Regions from separate parts of the Paenibacillus hunanensis genome, predicted to be linked through region 1. Evidence: predicted binding sites of a transcription regulator. Region 1 holds the regulator's gene; the other holds the start of a gene.
The links. Region 1 encodes NrdR, which represses ribonucleotide reductase genes. Its sites were predicted from a motif close to AACACNATATATNGTGTT; they were not measured.
Positions count from the first base shown of each region.

Region 2: nrdI (class Ib ribonucleoside-diphosphate reductase assembly flavoprotein NrdI) is a predicted target of NrdR. The motif match lies at 3,820-3,837, and genes of this name have one in related genera.

Region 1 covers NZ_CP139194.1:3,935,685-3,945,492, reverse strand. The annotation lists gene pstB (phosphate ABC transporter ATP-binding protein PstB) at 115-870, shown strand; gene phoU (phosphate signaling complex protein PhoU) at 944-1,603, shown strand; gene polA (DNA polymerase I) at 1,982-4,675, shown strand; gene mutM (DNA-formamidopyrimidine glycosylase) at 5,011-5,862, shown strand; gene coaE (dephospho-CoA kinase) at 5,867-6,463, shown strand; gene SK066_RS16015 (lytic transglycosylase domain-containing protein) at 6,460-7,035, shown strand; gene nrdR (transcriptional regulator NrdR) at 7,182-7,736, shown strand; gene SK066_RS16005 (glucuronoarabinoxylan endo-1,4-beta-xylanase XynC) at 8,242-9,513, shown strand.
Region 2 covers NZ_CP139194.1:4,735,967-4,745,774, forward strand. The annotation lists gene nrdF (class 1b ribonucleoside-diphosphate reductase subunit beta) at 1-257, opposite strand, end outside; gene SK066_RS19135 (VOC family protein) at 562-1,029, opposite strand; gene nrdE (class 1b ribonucleoside-diphosphate reductase subunit alpha) at 1,193-3,277, opposite strand; gene nrdI (class Ib ribonucleoside-diphosphate reductase assembly flavoprotein NrdI) at 3,264-3,632, opposite strand; gene SK066_RS19150 (glycoside hydrolase family 64 protein) at 4,615-5,697, shown strand; gene SK066_RS19155 (rhamnogalacturonan lyase) at 6,430-8,916, opposite strand; gene SK066_RS19160 (nucleobase:cation symporter-2 family protein) at 9,439-9,808, shown strand, end outside.

The DNA of each region.
Region 1 (9,808 bases):
TTTACAATTCGGGAGCTCACGCTTTACAAACATCCCGTATCATGTATAGATGCCAGCCGCTGTATGTAGCGGCACAGCGTTATGAATATAGAGAAATCAGGGGAGTGTGACCTTGTGTCAGACATTATTCGTATCGAACAATTAAACTTATACTATGAGAAGCATCATGCTCTTAAAAATATCGGACTTAGCATTAAAGAAAAAGCAGTTACTGCATTTATCGGCCCATCCGGTTGCGGTAAATCGACACTGCTGCGTACATTGAATCGAATGAATGATATGATCCCCGGCACGCGTATTGAAGGCAAGGTCGAGATTGCCGGCGCGGACATTTATGGCGATGACGTTGAGGTAGAAGGCTTGCGTCAGCAGGTAGGTATGGTATTCCAGCAACCGAATCCATTTCCAAAATCGATCTTTGAAAATGTCGCCTATGGCCCACGATTGCAAGGCATCCGATCCAAGTCGGAGCTGGAAGCGATTGTCGAGCGCAGCTTGAAGCAATCTGCACTCTGGGAAGAGGTCAAGGACCATTTGAAAAAGTCCGCTTTTAGCCTGTCAGGCGGTCAGCAGCAGCGTCTGTGTATTGCGCGTGCGATTGCCGGGCAGCCGGATATTTTGCTTATGGACGAAGCAACGTCAGCGCTTGATCCAATCTCTACACTCAAGATTGAAGAGCTGACACAGGATCTGAAAAAGGACTATACGATCGTGATGGTGACACATAATATGCACCAGGCAGCACGTATTTCCGATCAGACCGCCTTTTTCCTGAATGGAGAGATTGTAGAGGCTACCGATACGACTGAGATGTTTTCCAATCCGTCCGATTCTCGTACGGAAGATTATATTTCTGGACGCTTCGGCTGACAGGCACTGCTTGACTTCTACTCACGAATATCCAGCTTTTCCAAACAAGTAATCAGCCATAGGAGGATCATGTATGCCTAACCGGAAAGGATTCGATGAAAGCCTGTACGAGCTTCGCGAGTTACTCGCTTCCATGGGAGATCATGTTATCGAAGCATTACAAGAAGCGGTACAATCGCTGCAAAGCAAAAATGTGGAGCTAGCGAAAAGCGTTGTAGACAACGATTACCGTCTGAACGAAATGGAAGAAAAGATTATGGATATCGGCTCGCGCCTGATTATCACGCAGCAGCCAGTAGCGAAGGATCTGCGCCGCATTATCGTCGCATTCAAAATCTCCAGTGATCTGGAGCGTATGGGTGATCTGGCGCTGGATGTGGCGAAGGTTACCCTGCGTCTGCAAGGCTCTGAGCTGATCAAGCCGCTCAAGGACATTCCGCAAATGTCGGAGATCGTAGTAGAGATGATTCGTGATTCGATTCGTTCTTATTTGGACGAAAATACCGATCTTGCCCACAAGGTAGGTACGGATGATGATCAGGTCGATCATCTGTACAGCGGTATGATTCGTGAGCTACACGAGTATGTGAAGGAAAATGGAGCAGATGGTCCGCAGGTGATGCTGATCAATCTGACAGGTCGTTATATTGAGCGTATTGCCGATCATGCGACCAATATTGCAGAGAGCGTCGTATATCTGGTAACAGGTAAACGTCCGGATCTGAACAGCTAAACGAATTCCACTATGCTGCGGTGCGTAGCTACAATAGCATGCATCCCTGCATCGTATGAAACCAATCGTACCCTGCATCTTGCTTCAATGATTCAGAAGACGTTAACAACAGAAAACATCCTATATATCTTTGGCATGTTGCAGAACAGCAGGCACCGGAAACTTCTCCGGTGCCTTTTGTTTTGGAACGCAGGGGCTTGTGGTATCATAGAAGAAGGAAGAAAACGTCCTGTTTCGACAGGATATCGGTCTGCTTTTATATAGAACGTACAGTGTTCGGAAGCAGGAATCGCAGGCAACAGGAGACCTACACAATGACCTGCTTATAGCAACGGTGCATACGGTATCGATCCGAAGGCATCAATCACAGGAGGAACTATGGACAAATTCATGTTAATAGATGGAAACAGTATTATTTACCGCGCGTTCTTTGCGATGCAGCAGCCGATGACGACGTCGTCAGGCTTGCATACGAATGCGGTATACGGCTTTACGAATATGCTATTACGGGTGCTGGAGGAGCATAAGCCGACCCATGTGATGGTCGCATTTGATGCGGGGAAGATCACCTTCCGTCATAGCAGCTATCAGGATTACAAGGGCGGTCGTCAGAAGACACCACCTGAGCTATCCGAGCAATTTCCGTTACTCAAGGACTTGCTAACTGCGTTCGGTATTTCTCATTATCAGCTAGAGGGCTATGAAGCGGATGATATTATCGGTACATTATCCCGTCAGGCAGAGGAAAAGGGTTGCGAGGTGCTCGTCTTGAGTGGCGATAAGGATATGCTCCAGCTTGCCTCTGAGCATGTACGCATCGCGCTTACACGCAAGGGTGTCAGCGAAATCGAGCAATACGGCCCCCATGAGGTGCAGGAGCGTTATGGATTGACACCTGCGCAGATCATCGACCTGAAGGGTTTGATGGGCGATGCTTCCGACAATATTCCGGGCATTCCGGGTGTTGGGGAGAAGACTGCGCTCAAGCTACTACATCAGTTTGGAACCGTAGAACAAGTACTGGAAAATACCGACCAGCTCAAAGGTAAAATGAAGGAAAAGGTCGAGACGCATGCAGAGGATGCACGTTTGAGTAAAGAGCTGGCGACCATCTTCCGTGAGGTTCCATTCGATGCAAGCTGGGATAGCATGAAGTACGAAGGAATTCAAGCCGCGACAGCAGTAACCGCCTTGCAAAAGCTGGAGTTCAAGTCGATTTTGCAGCGCCTTGATCTGAGCGATGTAGCGGCTCATCCAGATGCAACGCTCGATGAGCTGAATGCCGATGCAGAGGGTGGCTCAGCACCGATGCCTGATCTGAAGGTGACCATGCTGGGCGAACAGCAGGTATCCGAGCTTGAAGCCGCGCTGAGTACAGTGGATGTCGTTCATGTAGAGAGTCATGGCGATAATCCGCATCATGCGGAGCTGGTCGGCGTGCTGTTCGGTACACCAGAGGAATATTATTTCCTTACACCGGATGTACTGAAAAGTGATGCAGCAGCAGCGATTCGCACATGGCTGGGCGATAGCTCCATTCCGAAGCAGGGACATGATCTGCATCGCGCCGATCTGGTGCTGTTCTGGGAAGGCATTGCTTTTGCCGGAGCTGCGTTTGATATTCAGATCGCTGCGTATTTGCTTGACCCAACGGAATCCGGTCAAAGTCTGAGCGCACTTGCTTCCAAGTATGCGCTACCTGTATTGTCAGAGGATGAAGCGGTCTTTGGTAAAGGTGCAAAGTACAAAGTACCCGAGCAGGACGTACTGAGCCAGCATCTAGCTCGTAAAGCGGCAACGATTCGCCAGCTGGTTCCACTGCAACGCGAGCAATTAGAGCAAAATGAGATGACACCACTGTTCAGCGATCTGGAAATGCCATTATCGCGTATTCTAGCCGATATGGAAAAACAGGGCGTAGCCGTGAATACGGATGAACTACGCGCACTGGGCAAAGAATTTGAACAGCAAATCAGTAAGCTGGTCGCGCAAATCTATGATATGGCAGGCACGGAATTCAACCTGAATTCACCGAAGCAACTGGGCGAGATTTTATTTGATCGCCTTGGACTGCCAGTGAAAAAGAAAACAAAAACGGGCTATTCCACCAGTGCAGATGTGCTGGAGGAGCTGGCACCGTATCATGATATCGTGCAATACATTTTAACGTATCGTCAGCTAGCCAAGCTGCAATCAACCTATGTTGAAGGACTGCTCAAGGAGATTCATCCGAAGTCAGGTAAAGTACACACATACTTCCGTCAGACAATCACAGCAACCGGACGTCTATCCAGTCAGTTCCCGAACCTGCAAAATATCCCGATTCGTCTGGAAGAAGGCCGCAAGCTGCGTAAAGTATTTGTACCATCCGAGCAGGGCTGGTCGATGCTATCTGCCGACTACTCCCAGATCGAGCTGCGTGTACTAGCTCATATCTCCGACGATGCTGGCTTGAAGGATGCGTTTGTCCACGATATGGATATCCATACCAAGACAGCGATGGATGTATTCGGTGTAGCACAGGAACAGGTCGACAGCAATATGCGCCGTTCTGCCAAAGCCGTTAACTTCGGCATCGTATATGGCATCAGCGACTACGGCTTGTCCCAGAATCTCGGCATCACCCGAAAAGAAGCAGGCGACTTCATTAATCAATACTTCGACGTCTTCCAGGGCGTGCGCCGCTATATGGACGAGATCGTCGATGAAGCTAAGCAGAATGGCTATGTAAAAACAATGCTAGAACGTCGCCGCTATTTGCCAGAAATTCGTTCGTCCAATTTCAACCTGCGCTCCTTCGCCGAGCGTACAGCGATGAATACACCGATCCAGGGCACAGCAGCCGATATCATCAAGCTCGCCATGGTACACATGGATCGCGCATTAACCGAAAATAGACTCAAAAGCCGCATGCTACTACAGGTACACGATGAACTAGTATTCGAAGTCCCAGCCGATGAGCTGGAACAAATGAAAACACTCGTACCACAGGTCATGAGAGACGCACTGGAGCTTTCAGTACCCCTCAAAGCAGACGTAAGCTACGGTGCCAACTGGTACGAAGCCAAGTAATATGATTATATCTTGTAATTGAGTAAGCTAAAATGCGTATTCCAGATTTCCAGATTAAGAATTGCTAGAACGTGCATATAGACGCATCCACGAACCAAGATTTTATAAAACTACGATACTAAATCTGTACAACTATGAGTATGATGCAAGCAACACGTAACGGAGGGAAGGAAATAAGGGGAAAGGACTCCTTTGGAGGGGCGGGAATCTTCATTCCTTCCCATTCCAAAAGATTCCCGCGGCTCCACCCGAGTCCGTCCCCTTATTCCTTCCCGCAGTGATTGCTGCTAATTGCACACACTCATAGACGTACACCCAAAGGATAGGTGAACAACATGCCGGAATTGCCAGAAGTAGAAACAGTCAGACGCACGCTTAACACCCTGATTCCCGGCAAACAGATTGAACGGGTAACCGTATCGCTGCCACGTATTATTCAGCGACCGGATGATCCAGAGCAGTTTGCATTGGAGCTACAGGGACATACCTTTGAAACGGTAGAACGTCGCGGGAAATTCCTGCGCTTTATTTTAGATGGATTAGTGATGGTATCCCATTTGCGGATGGAAGGACGCTACGGCGTATATCGCAGCGATGAGCCAGTGGAAAAGCATACCCATGTTATTTTCCATTTTACCGATGGTACAGAGCTAAGATATAAGGATGTTCGTCAATTCGGTACGATGCATCTGTTTGCGACAGGCGAGGAGCTTCAATCGAAGCCACTGGTGCAGCTTGGATTAGAGCCGCTGGATCCGCAGTTTACAGATGAGCAGTTTATTAGCGTGATTAGCAAGCGTAGAACGATGATCAAGCCAGTACTGCTAAATCAAGCCTATGTCGTTGGGATCGGTAATATTTACGTGGATGAAGCCTTATTCCGTGCTGGCATTCATCCCGAGACGATTGCATCTGATCTGAGCCGGGAGCAGTTGATTCGTCTGCATGAAGCGATTGTATCTACTCTAAGTGATGCAGTTGCCGCAGGCGGCTCGTCGATCAAGTCGTATGTGAACGGTCAAGGCGAAATGGGCATGTTCCAGCATAGCCTTCGTATTTATGGACGCAAAGCAGAGCCTTGCCAGGAATGTGGTACATTGATCGAGAAAACAGTAGTCGGCGGCAGGGGCACGCATTATTGCCCGGTATGCCAGCCTTTGCCAGCGCGTCAAAAAGCAATGGGGTGACAACATGAATATAGGATTAACCGGAGGAATCGCTACGGGCAAAAGCTCTGTAGCTGCATGGCTGGTACAGCATGGAGCGGCGTTGGTAGATGCGGATCAGATTGCACGCGAGGTTATGCTGCCCGGACATCCGGTGCTTCAGCAGGTCAGCGAGCGCTTTGGTACCGACATGCTACTGGAGGATGGGACACTGGATCGCAAGCGACTGGGCGCGCATATTTTTGGACGCCCGGAGGAACGGAAGGCGCTGGAGGGTATTACACATCCGGCTATTCGCGAGCTCATTCATACACGAGTTGCCGAGCTGGAGAAGGCTGATCCCGATCGCCTCGTCGTGGCGGATATTCCGCTATTGTATGAATCGAAGGGTGCCTATACATTTAGCGAAACGATGGTCGTCTACGTACCGCGAGAGATTCAGCTACAACGCTTGATGCAGCGCGATAGTCTGGATGAGCAGCAGGCGCTACAGCGACTCGCTGCACAGATGGATATCGAGGAAAAGAAGCAGCTTGCGGATGTGGTGATCGATAATAGCGGGACATGGGAGCAGACGGAGGCTCAGCTGGAGCGTTATTGGACAGGAAAGGGATTAGGATGAATAAGCTCAAACGAACCGTTATCCGTAAGCGAGTGTTACTTCCACTGTTCGCGATTGTGCTTGTGCTTGTCCTGTTCAATGCACGCTGGCTGTCACTCATTTATCCGATTGAATATCGGGATGAGATTCGTGCCCATGCGTCCAATTACGAGGTTGATCCGTACCTGATCGCATCGATTATTCGGGTAGAGACGAACTACCAGCCAAGCATGGAATCGAAAAAGGGTGCGCTTGGATTGATGCAGCTAATGCCAGATACCGCCACCTGGGCGATGGAAAAGGCACATCTCAAAGATGTCACGCTGGATTCCGTGAAGCATGATGTAGAGCCGAATATCGAGCTGGGCAGCTGGTATATTAACAATCTGATGCAGCAGTTCGGTGGGAATGAGGTAGCGGTTATCGCCGCTTATAATGCAGGGCCAGGTAAAGTGAAAAATTGGATCAAAAACGGTCAGTGGGACGGCACGCTCGAAGACGCCAAAGATATTCCTTATGGCGAAACGAGACATTATGTGCAACGTGTATTATATTATTATAAGCAATATACCAAATTGTATGACCGATTTTGACAAGGCATAGCTGCCTTGTTACCTTTTCTGAATCATGCAGCCTGTATAACGCACTTATAGACGAACCATGAATGCTATTTAACACAACGAACAGACACACCAGAGCGATGAACAAGCATTAGTAATGAAAGGAAGGTGACACAGCGGTGAAATGCCCCTACTGTGGTCACAATGGAACGAAGGTGCTAGACTCAAGACCGGCTAACGATAATAAATCGATTCGCCGCAGACGTGAATGTGAAAGCTGTAGTCGCCGCTTTACCACGTTTGAGATGGTCGAGGTAACCCCATTAATCGTCATCAAAAAGGACGGAAGCCGGGAAGAATTCAGCCGCGATAAATTATTGCGCGGCTTGATCAGAGCGTGCGAGAAGCGTCCGGTATCGGTCGATCAGCTGGATGCGATCGTATCCGAGGTGGAAAAGAGCCTGTATGCAACAGCACTTGCTGAGGTGGAGAGCCGTGCTGTCGGAGAACTGGTTATGGAGCAGCTGTATCCAGTGGATGAAGTGGCCTATGTACGATTCGCCTCGGTGTATCGTCAATTCAAGGACATCAATATGTTCATGAAGGAGCTACAAGGACTGCTCAGCGACGATCCGAAGCATGAGAAGAAGTCCAAGCCTCAAGCCGGTACTACCTCATCCAATACCTATGCGGATGCACAGGCTCAGGACGATAAGCAGTCAGAGCAGGATTGAATGGACTAGATTATTAACGAGTAGTTGAGTAAGTTAGAAGTAACTGGAACTAGTGCAGTCTGGTACAAGGCAGACTGCATACAGGGCAGATTAGATTTGGAATAAAAGTTAGTGCTCTTTGCTGAATTTCCATGTCTGATCTGTATCGCTACAGGATAACATCATCGCTTTGGAGTGCATAATTCACTCTACAGTGATGATGTTTTTTTTGATGTTATTTTAAAATAGGCACTCCTGTATACAAGTCGCCTAACATCCGAATACTAATACGCAACGTTTGGTAATTATATGGTAATTTCCATATAGTTGTGTCTGCATTTTCAAGATATAAACTATACTTAACTTGAGCACAATTTATACATTGGAATGTATTTCTATATTGTTGGTGATCCGCTTCACAAGCACTACGCGATTATAATATTGCTCAATAAATGTATAAAAATACATAATAGAGATAGTAATACAAGTAACTGTTTCATTTAAAAACAGCTAAGGAGATGATATTTTGTTTGATCTGACAAAGAAATCAATCAGTGTCATGCTCGTCGTTGCTACTCTATTCTCATTGCTGACACCTGTTGTCTCACCGACACCGGTATCTGCGGCAGGGGATGCAGTAGTGAATCTGTCCTCCACCAAGCAGGTTATTCGTGGCTTTGGTGGGATCAACCATGCACTGTGGGCTGGCGATCTGACCGCTTCACAGCGCGATACTGCATTCGGTAATGGCAACAATCAATTAGGCTTCTCTGTACTACGTGTGTATATCGACTCGAACAAAAGCAACTGGGCAAAAGAGTTGCCAACCGCTCAAGCCGCTGCTGCACGGGGAGCAATCGTATTCGCTTCTCCATGGAATCCACCAGCCGAGATGACAGAGACGTTCAATCACGATGGAGATACTTCTGCGAAGCGTCTGCGTTATGATAAATACGCGGACTATGCCAAATTCCTGAACGACTTTGTCGCTTATATGAAAAGCAATGGTGTGAATCTGTACGCGATCTCTGTACAAAATGAACCGGACTATGCGCACACCTGGACATGGTGGACACCACAGGAAATGCTGCGTTTTATGAAGGAAAATGCAGGCTCGATCAATGCACGGGTTATCGCTCCCGAATCGTTCTCGTATTTGAAAAATATGTCTGACCCGATTCTGAATGATCCGCAGGCACTGGCGAATATGGATATTCTCGGCACGCATACATACGGGACATCCTTCAACAACTTCTCCTATCCGCTGTTCCAGCAAAAGGGAGCCGGAAAAGAGCTGTGGATGACCGAGGTTTATTACCCGAACAGCGATAACAACTCTGCCGATCGCTGGCCGGAAGGTGTAGATGTGGCATACCATATGCACAAAGCGATGGCAGTCGGTAATTTCCAAACGTACGTATGGTGGTACATCCGCAGACAATATGGGCCGATGAAGGAAGACGGTACGATCAGTAAACGTGGCTATAGCATGGCGCACTTCTCCAAATTCGTTCGCCCAGGTTATACTCGTGTTGATGCTACCGAAAGCCCGAATAACAATGTGTTCGTCTCTGCCTACAAAGGTGACGGTAAGGTAGTGATCGTAGCGATCAACAAGAACAATGCCGCAACAAACCAGAATTTTGCGCTGCAAAACGGTAGTGTATCCAAAGTATCCTCCTGGACAACCGATGCTAGCCGTAATCTGGCACCCGGCACAGTGAATACATCCGGTTCGTCGTTTACGATGAGTCTGCCTGCACAGAGTGTGACCACTTTTGTTGCAGATCTAAAATAAGGGATAAGGGAAGGTATGGAGTGTAACCTGATGCGGCTATGTAAGTGCTGTAACATATGAAGTTAGTGTGTTACTGTGTATGTGCGTGATCTATGTAGCTATTATGCTAGTGTGCATGTGCTGTAATCTATGTAGCTATGTATTTCTGTATTTGAAGTAGCTATGTAGTTGCTATAAGTGATGTGGTTGGTAGCATAGCGATACTTCAAGCGTCATCATAACTCAACCCTCTACCGCCCCTACAATTCCAATCACGAGACATGTAAAAACAAATAAGCCGCCGATCTGCACATGA
Region 2 (9,808 bases), 800 kb from region 1:
CGCTGCAATCCATCCACATGCTCCAAAATTTGCGGCATACCGATACCGCCCTGAATCGTATCGAGCAGTGTCAGACCGCCCAGTACCTTCATATACGTCTCACGTTCAGCATCGCTCAGCTGAATCCAGGACATTTTGTCATCGGACAGCGGAATCTCATCATCCGTCCAGAATTGCATAATATTCTGATTCCAGAACATCATTGTAAAGTCATCATCCGGACGGTTCCAGTTGACTGCCTTGATTGGCTCACTCATCGATAGGTTGCCCCTTTCCTGTAGACTGGCTTGGTTAACCAGTAAAATATCAACATCACCCAGCAAAATTTCCCATTGAATATCTCTATATAAATGTCATCGTTTAACCGTGTCCCCGTAGCTGTAAAGTAAACCGTTATGTACGGATGCCTAGCTACCTCTACTTACCTAGACAACGGCGAACGAACCGTATCCTCCATATCAGCGCAACATAAGGACAGCATGCAAAAGAATGCAGGAGCATGTCGCCCTGAGATGGTTCTTTTGCAAGCTGTATGAAATACCTTATACATAAATCAGAATGTTATCCCTGGTGCTGTAATGCTTCCCACGCATCCCATGTCATTAGCGGCTGCTCCGGTTGTGCCGTATGTGGCAGCATCGCAATCAGCTCCAGTGAATGACCGTCCGGGTCGGTAAAATAGATCGAAACCGCCGGCATAAAAGGAAATACGATCAGCTCACCCGCCTGCTCGACGGAGTCGCCGTGAAAATTCTGAGCGGTAATGCCAAGCTCTGCCAGCTGTGCGGCTGCCGTATACAACTGCTCCACCCCTGTCGTAAACGCAAAATGCTGACGCTGTACGAGCGGAGATGGATAGTTCTCACGAATACCGAGCATCGACGTGCCATGCTCACCAATCCAGTAAAAACGGCTCTTGCGCTGTGTATCCTGATGCAAAAGAGTAACGCCCGGTAAACGTTCATAAAACCGGGCGGATACCTCTACATCACTGACATTAATATGCGTTTCAAAAATACCTTGAATCATCGATACACACTTTCTGTCAGCGGATTGCTGGCTATAGAATCACTGTAAATCAGCTTACATACTTCCATGTGTAGCTGCATGCCTGATCGAGACGATGCTAGCCACGCATGAATGACTGCATAAATCATTCATGTCCCTGCACCTACTAGCTACTAACTTCGTCTTAGATCGAGCAGCTAATGCACTCTTCTACAGTCAGACGCTTCGTGCGTGTGTAGTAGAGAGATTTCAGACCTTTATGCGCTGCATACAGATAGTAGCGTGCCAGTTGACGTGTCGTTACGTCACTGCTTACGTGCAATACAGTCGAGATGCCTTGATCCACGTGCTGCTGAATTTCAGCAATCAGATCGAGCACCTTGAACTGATCCATCTGGTATGCCGATTTGTAGTAGAAGAAGTTATCCTGCTGCATGTAAGGCATTGGATAGTACGTTGTCGAGTTCGCATACGTGCGTGTCTCGATTTGCTCCACGATTGGCATAACGCTGGATGTTGCATTTTGGATATACGAAATGCTTGCGGTTGGCGCGATTGCCAGACGATATGCATGGTACAGACCATGCTTCATCACGTCTGCTTTCAGGTTCTGCCAGTCCGCAGGGCTTGGGATGTACATGCTGCCGAACAGCTCCTGTACACGCGCGCTCATTGGACGATAATCAGTCGACAGGTAACGGTCAAAGTATACACCGCTCGCATAGTCGGATTTCTCAAAGTCCATAAAGGTTTCCTGCTGCTCGCGAGCAATCTCCATACTCTTTTCAAGAGAATAGAAGTTCATCATCATGAAGAACGTGCGAACGAATTCCTTCGCTTCGTTGCTTTCATAAGCGATTTTGTTTTTCGCCAGATAGCCGTGCAGGTTCATAACGCCCAGACCAACAGAACGCATTTCGCGGTTCGCTTTGGCTACACCTGGTGCATTTGCAATGTTCGTCATGTCGCTAACCGCAGTCAGACCCATGATGCCTTCATGCACGGATTCGCGAATTTTGCCCAGCTCCATCACGTTAACGATGTTTAGGGAACCAAGGTTACAGCTAATATCGCGACGGATGATGTCTTCCGTACCATAATCCGTAATCTCTGTTGTCTCCTGTAACTGGAAGATTTCTGTACACAGATTCGACATTTTAACAGAGCCGATACTGTTCAGAGCATGGAACTTGTTCGCATTGCTCTTGTTCATAATATAAGGATAGCCGGATTCCAACTGAATGCTTGCAATCTTCGTTAGCATATCGCGTGCGCTCATGATCGCTTTTTTCTTCACGCGCTCATCAGCAAGCAATGTATCGTACATCTCGTCGATGTTCATATCGTCCAGATGCTTGCCATACGCCTTGAATACGCTATATGGAGCAAATACGTGCAGCATTTCGTTATCTGCTGCCAGCTTGTAGAAGCGATTCGGCACGATCAGACCGATCGACAGAGTTTTTAGACGTGTACGCTCGTCGGCATTGATCTTTTTGCTATCGAGGAACTCCAGAATGTCCCAGCCGAAAATGTTGTAGTATGCCGCGCCAGAGCCTTTACGTTGACCCATCTGGTCAGCATAGGAGAATGCATCCTCCATCAGCTTCAGTACAGGCATAATGCCTTTCGCTGCGCCTTCTACACCTTTGATTGGCTCGCCGCGTCCGCGAAGCTTGGACAGGTTCACCGCTACACCGCCGCCAATTTTGGACAGCTGCATGCAGGTGTTCAGCACGTAGTTGATCGAGTTAAGGGAATCGTCCATTTCCAGCAGGAAACAGGATACCATCTCACCACGACGACTTTTACCTGCATTCAGGAAGGTTGGTGTTGCTGGTTGCAGACGCTGCTCCATCATGGAACGTGCCAGCGTCTTTGCATTTTCCGCATTACCGCGACCTAGATGCAGAGCAACAACCGCTACGCGATCTGGATAGTGCTCCAGGTATTGAGAGCGATCATTCGTTTTTACTGCATAGTCCTTATAGAACTTGGAAGCTGCCATATAGGAAGGGAATTGGAACCCGTAGCTGTGTGTGATTTCATATACTGCTTCTACCGCATCTGGACTGTAATGCTCATACATGTCCTCATAGTAGTCGTTGTCGATCATGTAACGCACCTTGGACGCAGTGTCCGTGAAGTGCATACTTTTCTCGTCAACTTCCTTCATATACTCCTGTACCGCTTCTTTATCTTTATCCAATCGGAAAAAACCGTTTGCGTCGCGTTGCATCAATAGGTTGTTCAATTCAATATGCCGCAATTTTTTCTACCTCCTGTACGAATCGTTGGGCATCACCCGTGGTGCCCGACAGTTCAAATTTGTATACAACCGGAACACCGTAGCGCTCTGAGATCAGATCCGCACTTTTACCAAAATTGTCACCCCAGTTACGATTGCCGCTAGCAGCAACTCCAAGCAGACGCTGGTGGTTCTTTTCCAGAAAATGATTCACCTTTTCAGGAACCTGACCGAAGCCTGTCGTATACGTGATCAATACGAAGGGTTCATTCAACTGCAAGGCTTCTTCAATCTGTACCGCCTGTACGGAGGAATGCTTCAGTTTTCCGATAAACCGTTTCACATTGCCTGTTTTGGAATCATATGCAATCAGCATAGGTGACATCTCCTTCTCGACTCAATATATAGTGGCTATATGTAGTGCCATGTTGCGGGAATTCAAGGCGATTTTATACGTTTCAACCGCTGCTAACCCGCTGCCGTAGCGCTCTTATGTAGCAATTACCCATATATCGCACAATCAAACACCGTAACTCAATATATGGAGGATGCTTTTGAGTTTACCCTCTATATATTGTGTTGTCAAGGTGACTTGTAGACTGTTTAAACGGTCGAAAAAGGGGCTTTTTTGTACGGATTCCCCCTGAAATGGCATAGCTACGCCTTCCGTTCATGCGTCTCCCCCTGATGAGCATGAACGAAAAAATATTTCGCTTGACATACTATATGTTGTATGGTTGATTTTCCCTCCAAATTCCATTTTTTACGTCGAAATTCTCGGATCAACCATTCCCAAATGTGGACACTCAAGTATAAAACTTTACTGCTTTCACACTAAAAAAGCAAATGAATTTTGCAACCTTTTGAGAAAGTTCATAATTGAAAAAGCTTGCAAAATTCATTTTTATTTCTCGATCATCCTTTTACATTTTTGACGAAATTCAAGATTCGTGAATAGACCGCCTTTTGAGAGCGAATTCAAAGTCAATTGCTGGAATGTTACGAATGAAAACAATCATTTAAAAGTAGATTAAAAATCTTATACGGATAGAAGTTATTTTTACCCATCCGAGCCACATTATATTTTAGAGTAGGATCAATATCCTGATATCCATATTTTGGAGAGAAAGATCGAATGAAATGTGGGACATATACATTAAGTTCTATAGCTGTGCTGTTCGGCGATCTGGAGAACGCCAGTGTCACTTCCCTTTTATTCTGTGATGATGTGCATGAGCGTATATAGCGGACATCCAGATACTGATCTCCATTCTTAATTCTATAATTTTAAATAAATTACATATAATGTATAATTTAACACGCAATATGAAAGCGTATACAAAATAAGGAGGGATTTGATGTTTCATTGGATTGGAAAATGTATCTTACTTGCTTCGCTAGTCATGGCTGGTTTTGCATCGTCAGGTATGACTGACTATGCTTCCGCTGCTGCCCCTTCGGTCGGCTCGATCCCTGCTTCGTCCATTCCAGCTCCAACTGGAAGTGGTGTGATGACATTCAAGGTAATGAACGCGACAAATGGTGCGTATTCCGATAGCCAGGTGTACTGGGGCATCCTCGGTATCAATCCCGCTACCAAGCAATGGAGCTATCTCACCAGCTCGGGTGAGCTGCGTCCAATCTCAGCAGCGCTGAATGATGCGTCCGGTCATTTGACTAAAAATGGTGTGAACTACGCCAACATCTATAGCACGATCGCGCAAAAAGAATGGGTGAGCTTACCGAAGATGGATTCGGGTCGTATGTTCATCTGTGTCGGCTCGCCATGTTATATCAAAACCTATAATGATGGCTTCGCTGGCCCGGACATTAATAACCCGTCCGATCCGAATCTGAATGTGTATTTTGACTTTGTGGAATTTACAGTGAATGATTCGGGGTATCATGGTAATACGACTCGTGTCGATGGCTTTGGCTTCCCTTTACAGCATCGTCTGGTAAACCGTGCTGGTAACTACGACCGGACGGTAGGCGAGCAGGAATCAGAAACGCGTGCAAGCCTGTTTAACAAGTATCGCAGTGAGGTTCCTTCGGCGTTCAAAGGTCTGGCAGATGTACAGGCACCTTATCGTATCGTTGCTCCGATTCATGGCTCGTTCAAGGCGGGTGGAGCGAATGCGAATTATTTTGCTGGCTATTCCAATTATTCGACGCAGGAGATTTTGCTCTGTAATGGGGCATTGCAGGAATCTCCAGGCATCTGCTCGGCGATCAATCGTCATGTGTATGCCAATCAGGCGGATTGGAACAATGTAGCGGCTTATTACAAGGCAGCTCCAGCGAACTATTATGCTAAGTTCTGGCATGATCACAGCATTGGTGGGCTGGCGTATGGATTTGCTTATGATGATTATAATCAGCAGGCGGCTTATCTTGAGGTAGGTGATCCGAAAGGGTTAATCGTTCGAGTGGGCTGGTGAGGGTTTACTGCTGGATCGTTTCTGCATACTATTTAGTGCAGATTATGATAGAACATTCGATTCAGTTCGTTGAATGTCATTGATGGAGAATGTATGGTTTGAAGAATTATATAATTAGCTGGGATGCACAATTGGGTGCTTGGTGCAGCAATCACTCCAAAAAGGAATAAGGGGACGGACTCGGGTGGAGCCGCGGGAATCTACGGAGTAGGAGTCAGTTGTAGATTCCCGCCCCTCCAAAGGAGTCCTTTCCCCTTATTTCCTTTTTTCCGTTATGTGCGTCTGCGTCATGTGGTGTATGTTCATCTGCGTCGTGTGTATATGCATCTGCATCCTGATTCTGATGCTTTATTTCAAATCGTATCTTCAATATATGAAAAGCGGAAAGTCTTCTTCTTAATAGAAGGAAACTTTCCGCTTTTTCGTATATCTTTACATTTTTTGTCGGTTAGTACGTGTTCTGAACCTAATAAAACCTTATACTGCATCGCGAACCAATTTACATCAATCCACTACTTAACCTTTACAGCAAGTAACGTTCAGATTAATTCTTTCTCTTCGCTTTCTTCTATTAATAAAAGGTTGATGCGCGTTCATTTATGCCGTACTGATCTAAGATTAGGTTTTATATCATTGTTTTATACCTTATATCGTTTATCGTTGTCTCATATCTTTATTGCATATCATTGGTTTGATATAGCATGCAGTATCAACTATAAAATCGCGCAACACTTATTTCCCTCTACCTGGCAAATTTAATTGTGGCACGGGTACCTTTGACCAATCCATATCGGATGCGAAATAGAAGCTTGGGTAGCTTGGTTGATTATAGGTTGTATTTTGACGGGCGATGCCTGTACGGTATTGGGTGTCGTGCATTAAGGTGTAGAGCTTATGATTAGTGACTTCGGAGCTGAGATAGATGCGAATGGCGGAGCTATCGGCGGTACGTAGCAGTAATTCCTCTCTCCAGTCGCCGAAAATGTCCGCGACGAGGGAAGGATTGCCTTTCGTTCCGTTATTGCTCAGTGTGCCATTTGCGACGAGTACGACGCCTTTTTGCCAGTCTTTGATAGCTGGTGTGGATTCAAGGGAGCCGTCGATGATCTGAGTAGTGAGCTGAGGGCTCCATTTGATATTCATATTGGTGCCTGGATAGCTTTTACCGATGAGTGTGCCTGTGGCGGTGCGTAGATCGGTTGCCCATGTCTCGATGCCCGGGCGAGTCGGGTCGATATCGCCGATCATGCCACGTCCGGTATCGCGTCCGGTATAGGCGCCATAGATGACTTTTCCGGTGGCTGCATCGCGCAGCGCGTAGCCATACGGTGCGTAGGTTCCACCTTCATGAACCATGTAGATTTCCTGACCGGGACGGGTTGGATCGATATCGGCTACATGCAGGGCATCCCCGTGTCCCAGCTTAGCCAGCTGACCTGGAATTGCACTTCCAGCAGGCAGGATATCAGTGGAGCTATACAGCAATGATCCATCGTGATCGACCGTGCCAGAGCCGTATACAATCTCGTCCTTACCGTCTCCATCCACATCGGCAGCGGTCAATGAATGGGCGCCCTGACCTGCCAGTGGCCCCAGATCAGGATCGGTACCGTCTCGTCCATGTGGGCCATCGTTAAATGGGTTGCTCATAATCGCCCAGCCTGTGTCCGCTGTCCAATCCTTACTCAGCTTCTTGCCATCCCAGCTATAGGATACGAGCGCTGCACGTGTATAATATCCGCGTGCAAATACGGCAGACGGTGTCTTGCCATTCACATAGGCAACCGTAGCGAGGAAACGATCCACTCGATTGCCCGGCTCGATCCGACTCATCGCGTAATCGCCCCACATCAGCCCATCGTCATAGCGCTCCGGCTCGTAGGCTACCGTCTGCTCCTCTTTGCCGCTGCGCCCTTCAAATACAGTCAGGTACTCCGGCCCGCTCACGATAAAGCCTTCAAAGTCGCGCAGATCATTACGTGTGCTTCGTGCTGGTGCATACACGTCGATAAAATAGTCTGCCAGCGCTCTGGCATCATTCAGCGATAACGGGTAGCTGTATTTTGGCGCAATACCAAATGCTTGCTCCAGCGTCGCTGGCCAGTGACCATTTTTCACTTCAGGGTGCTCACTCCAGCCCTGAAACATCGTCACCAGATGGTTATAATAATCCTCGCTGCTCATCCGATAATCATCGGTATTGGCATAGCCTGCCTGACGATCTGCTTTGGGCAGGGAAATGTATTGCTCCGACACGACATTGCCGCGTGCACCATAGCGTGTAATTTTCGTACCCGGCGCTGTTTTCATCATCAGCTCGGCTTTACCATTACCGTCAAAATCGTACACGAGGAATTGCGTATAGTGAGCGCCTGAACGAATATTCACGCCCAGATCAATCCGGTAGAGCAGGGTGCCGTCCAATCGATACGCATCGATATAGGTATTGCCGGTGTAGCCCTTTTGCGAAACGTCCTTGGCATTGGATGGATACCATTTGACGAAGTATTCATATTCGCCGTCTCCGTCCACGTCTCCAACGCTCATATCATTAGCGGAATAGGTGTAGCTTTCTCCGGCAGGTGTCACGCCATCCGCAGGTTTCTGTAGTGGCAGATCGTAATAGGTGTCATTCCAAACGGACACCGGTGCGGTCAGCTTGCTCTTGTCTGGCTTGAGCAAACTATTAGCGCTGATCCCATATTGCTGCGCAGCCACAGCAGCAGACAGCTCCACGCCTGCTTCCGCTCCGTATGTAGCTTCGCCTACGGTCGAGATAGCCTCTTCCTCATCCCCATAGACAGCCTCTGTCGCTCCATCGTTCATACGAGGCGATACTGTAATCGGCAACAGACGATAACGGTCATCTGGCTTCCCTGTACGATCCAGGTAGTTCGTGCTATCGCGCACCACCGCTACAAATGTACCGTTCCGATATACAGCAAAATCCGTTCCCGTTAGCCCTGTATCCGAATAACCTGTCACTTCATTGCCCATCAAACGCCAGCTTAGAAAGTTGCCTTCCTCTGTACGCGCAGCGACCAGTCCACGATCCAGACGCTCCAGCTGTACACCCTGCTTCCCGCCAGCTATCGCCAGACTTTCACTGTTCACTGATTCCTCCGCTGCCGATACAGGCCCTGTGATCGGCAAAATCAATACAACTCCGAGTGCTGCTGCCAAGATGCGTGTCGTTAGAGAATGCTGCTTATTGCTCACATGATTCACGCTCCGTTTCTTATTTTGATAACGCTTACAAAATAGCTTACAAAATAAAATAATGGAATAGCCTTTCATAGCCTCCCTATCCGGTTAGCTGTGCTGCTTGTGCTTACCCCTTCTCCTTTCTCTCGTTGACCTGCAGCTGCACATCAGAAGAAAGTATCTGATATTTTTTATTATAAAATCCTTCCTATGTAAGCGCGTTCAAAAATCAGATTGAACTGTTTAAATAACCGATTGAATCGTGAACATACCTGTAGCTCGCTAGCTGTTCAGTTATATACGCCGGAATACTTATTATGATCGAAGTTAAGCCATACGCCAGTCATTATGTAATATTACATAACATTAATTTATATTTTCCGCATAAGTATACTACTTTATCTTATATTTATTTACAAATAAAATAATAAATCCTCTTAAAAAGGAACGATTCCAGCTACTATATTATTAATCATTCGTATTTCGGTAGTTTTCCTTACATAAATACACATTCAATCAGCAAAAGGGGCGCTGTTTATGGAAAACAAGGCTAGTGGAGGCAAAATATTTTCGCTCGGATTACAGCATGTACTGGCAATGTATGCAGGTGCGATTCTCGTTCCGCTGCTCGTTGGACGAGCGCTTAATCTAACTAGTGAGCAGCTCGCTTATCTGGTCGGTATTGATCTGCTTACCTGTGGTATTGCTACCTTCCTGCAAGCATGGAAAACGAAACATTTCGGCATCGGTCTTCCGGTCATGCTGGGCAGCTCCTTTGTAGCGATCACACCGATGATTGGCATCGGGAATCAGTATGGACTGGGTGCCGTCTATGGAGCGATCATTGCCGCTGGTTTATTTATCGTCGTCTTCGCCGGATCATTTGGCAAAATCATTCGTCTCTTTC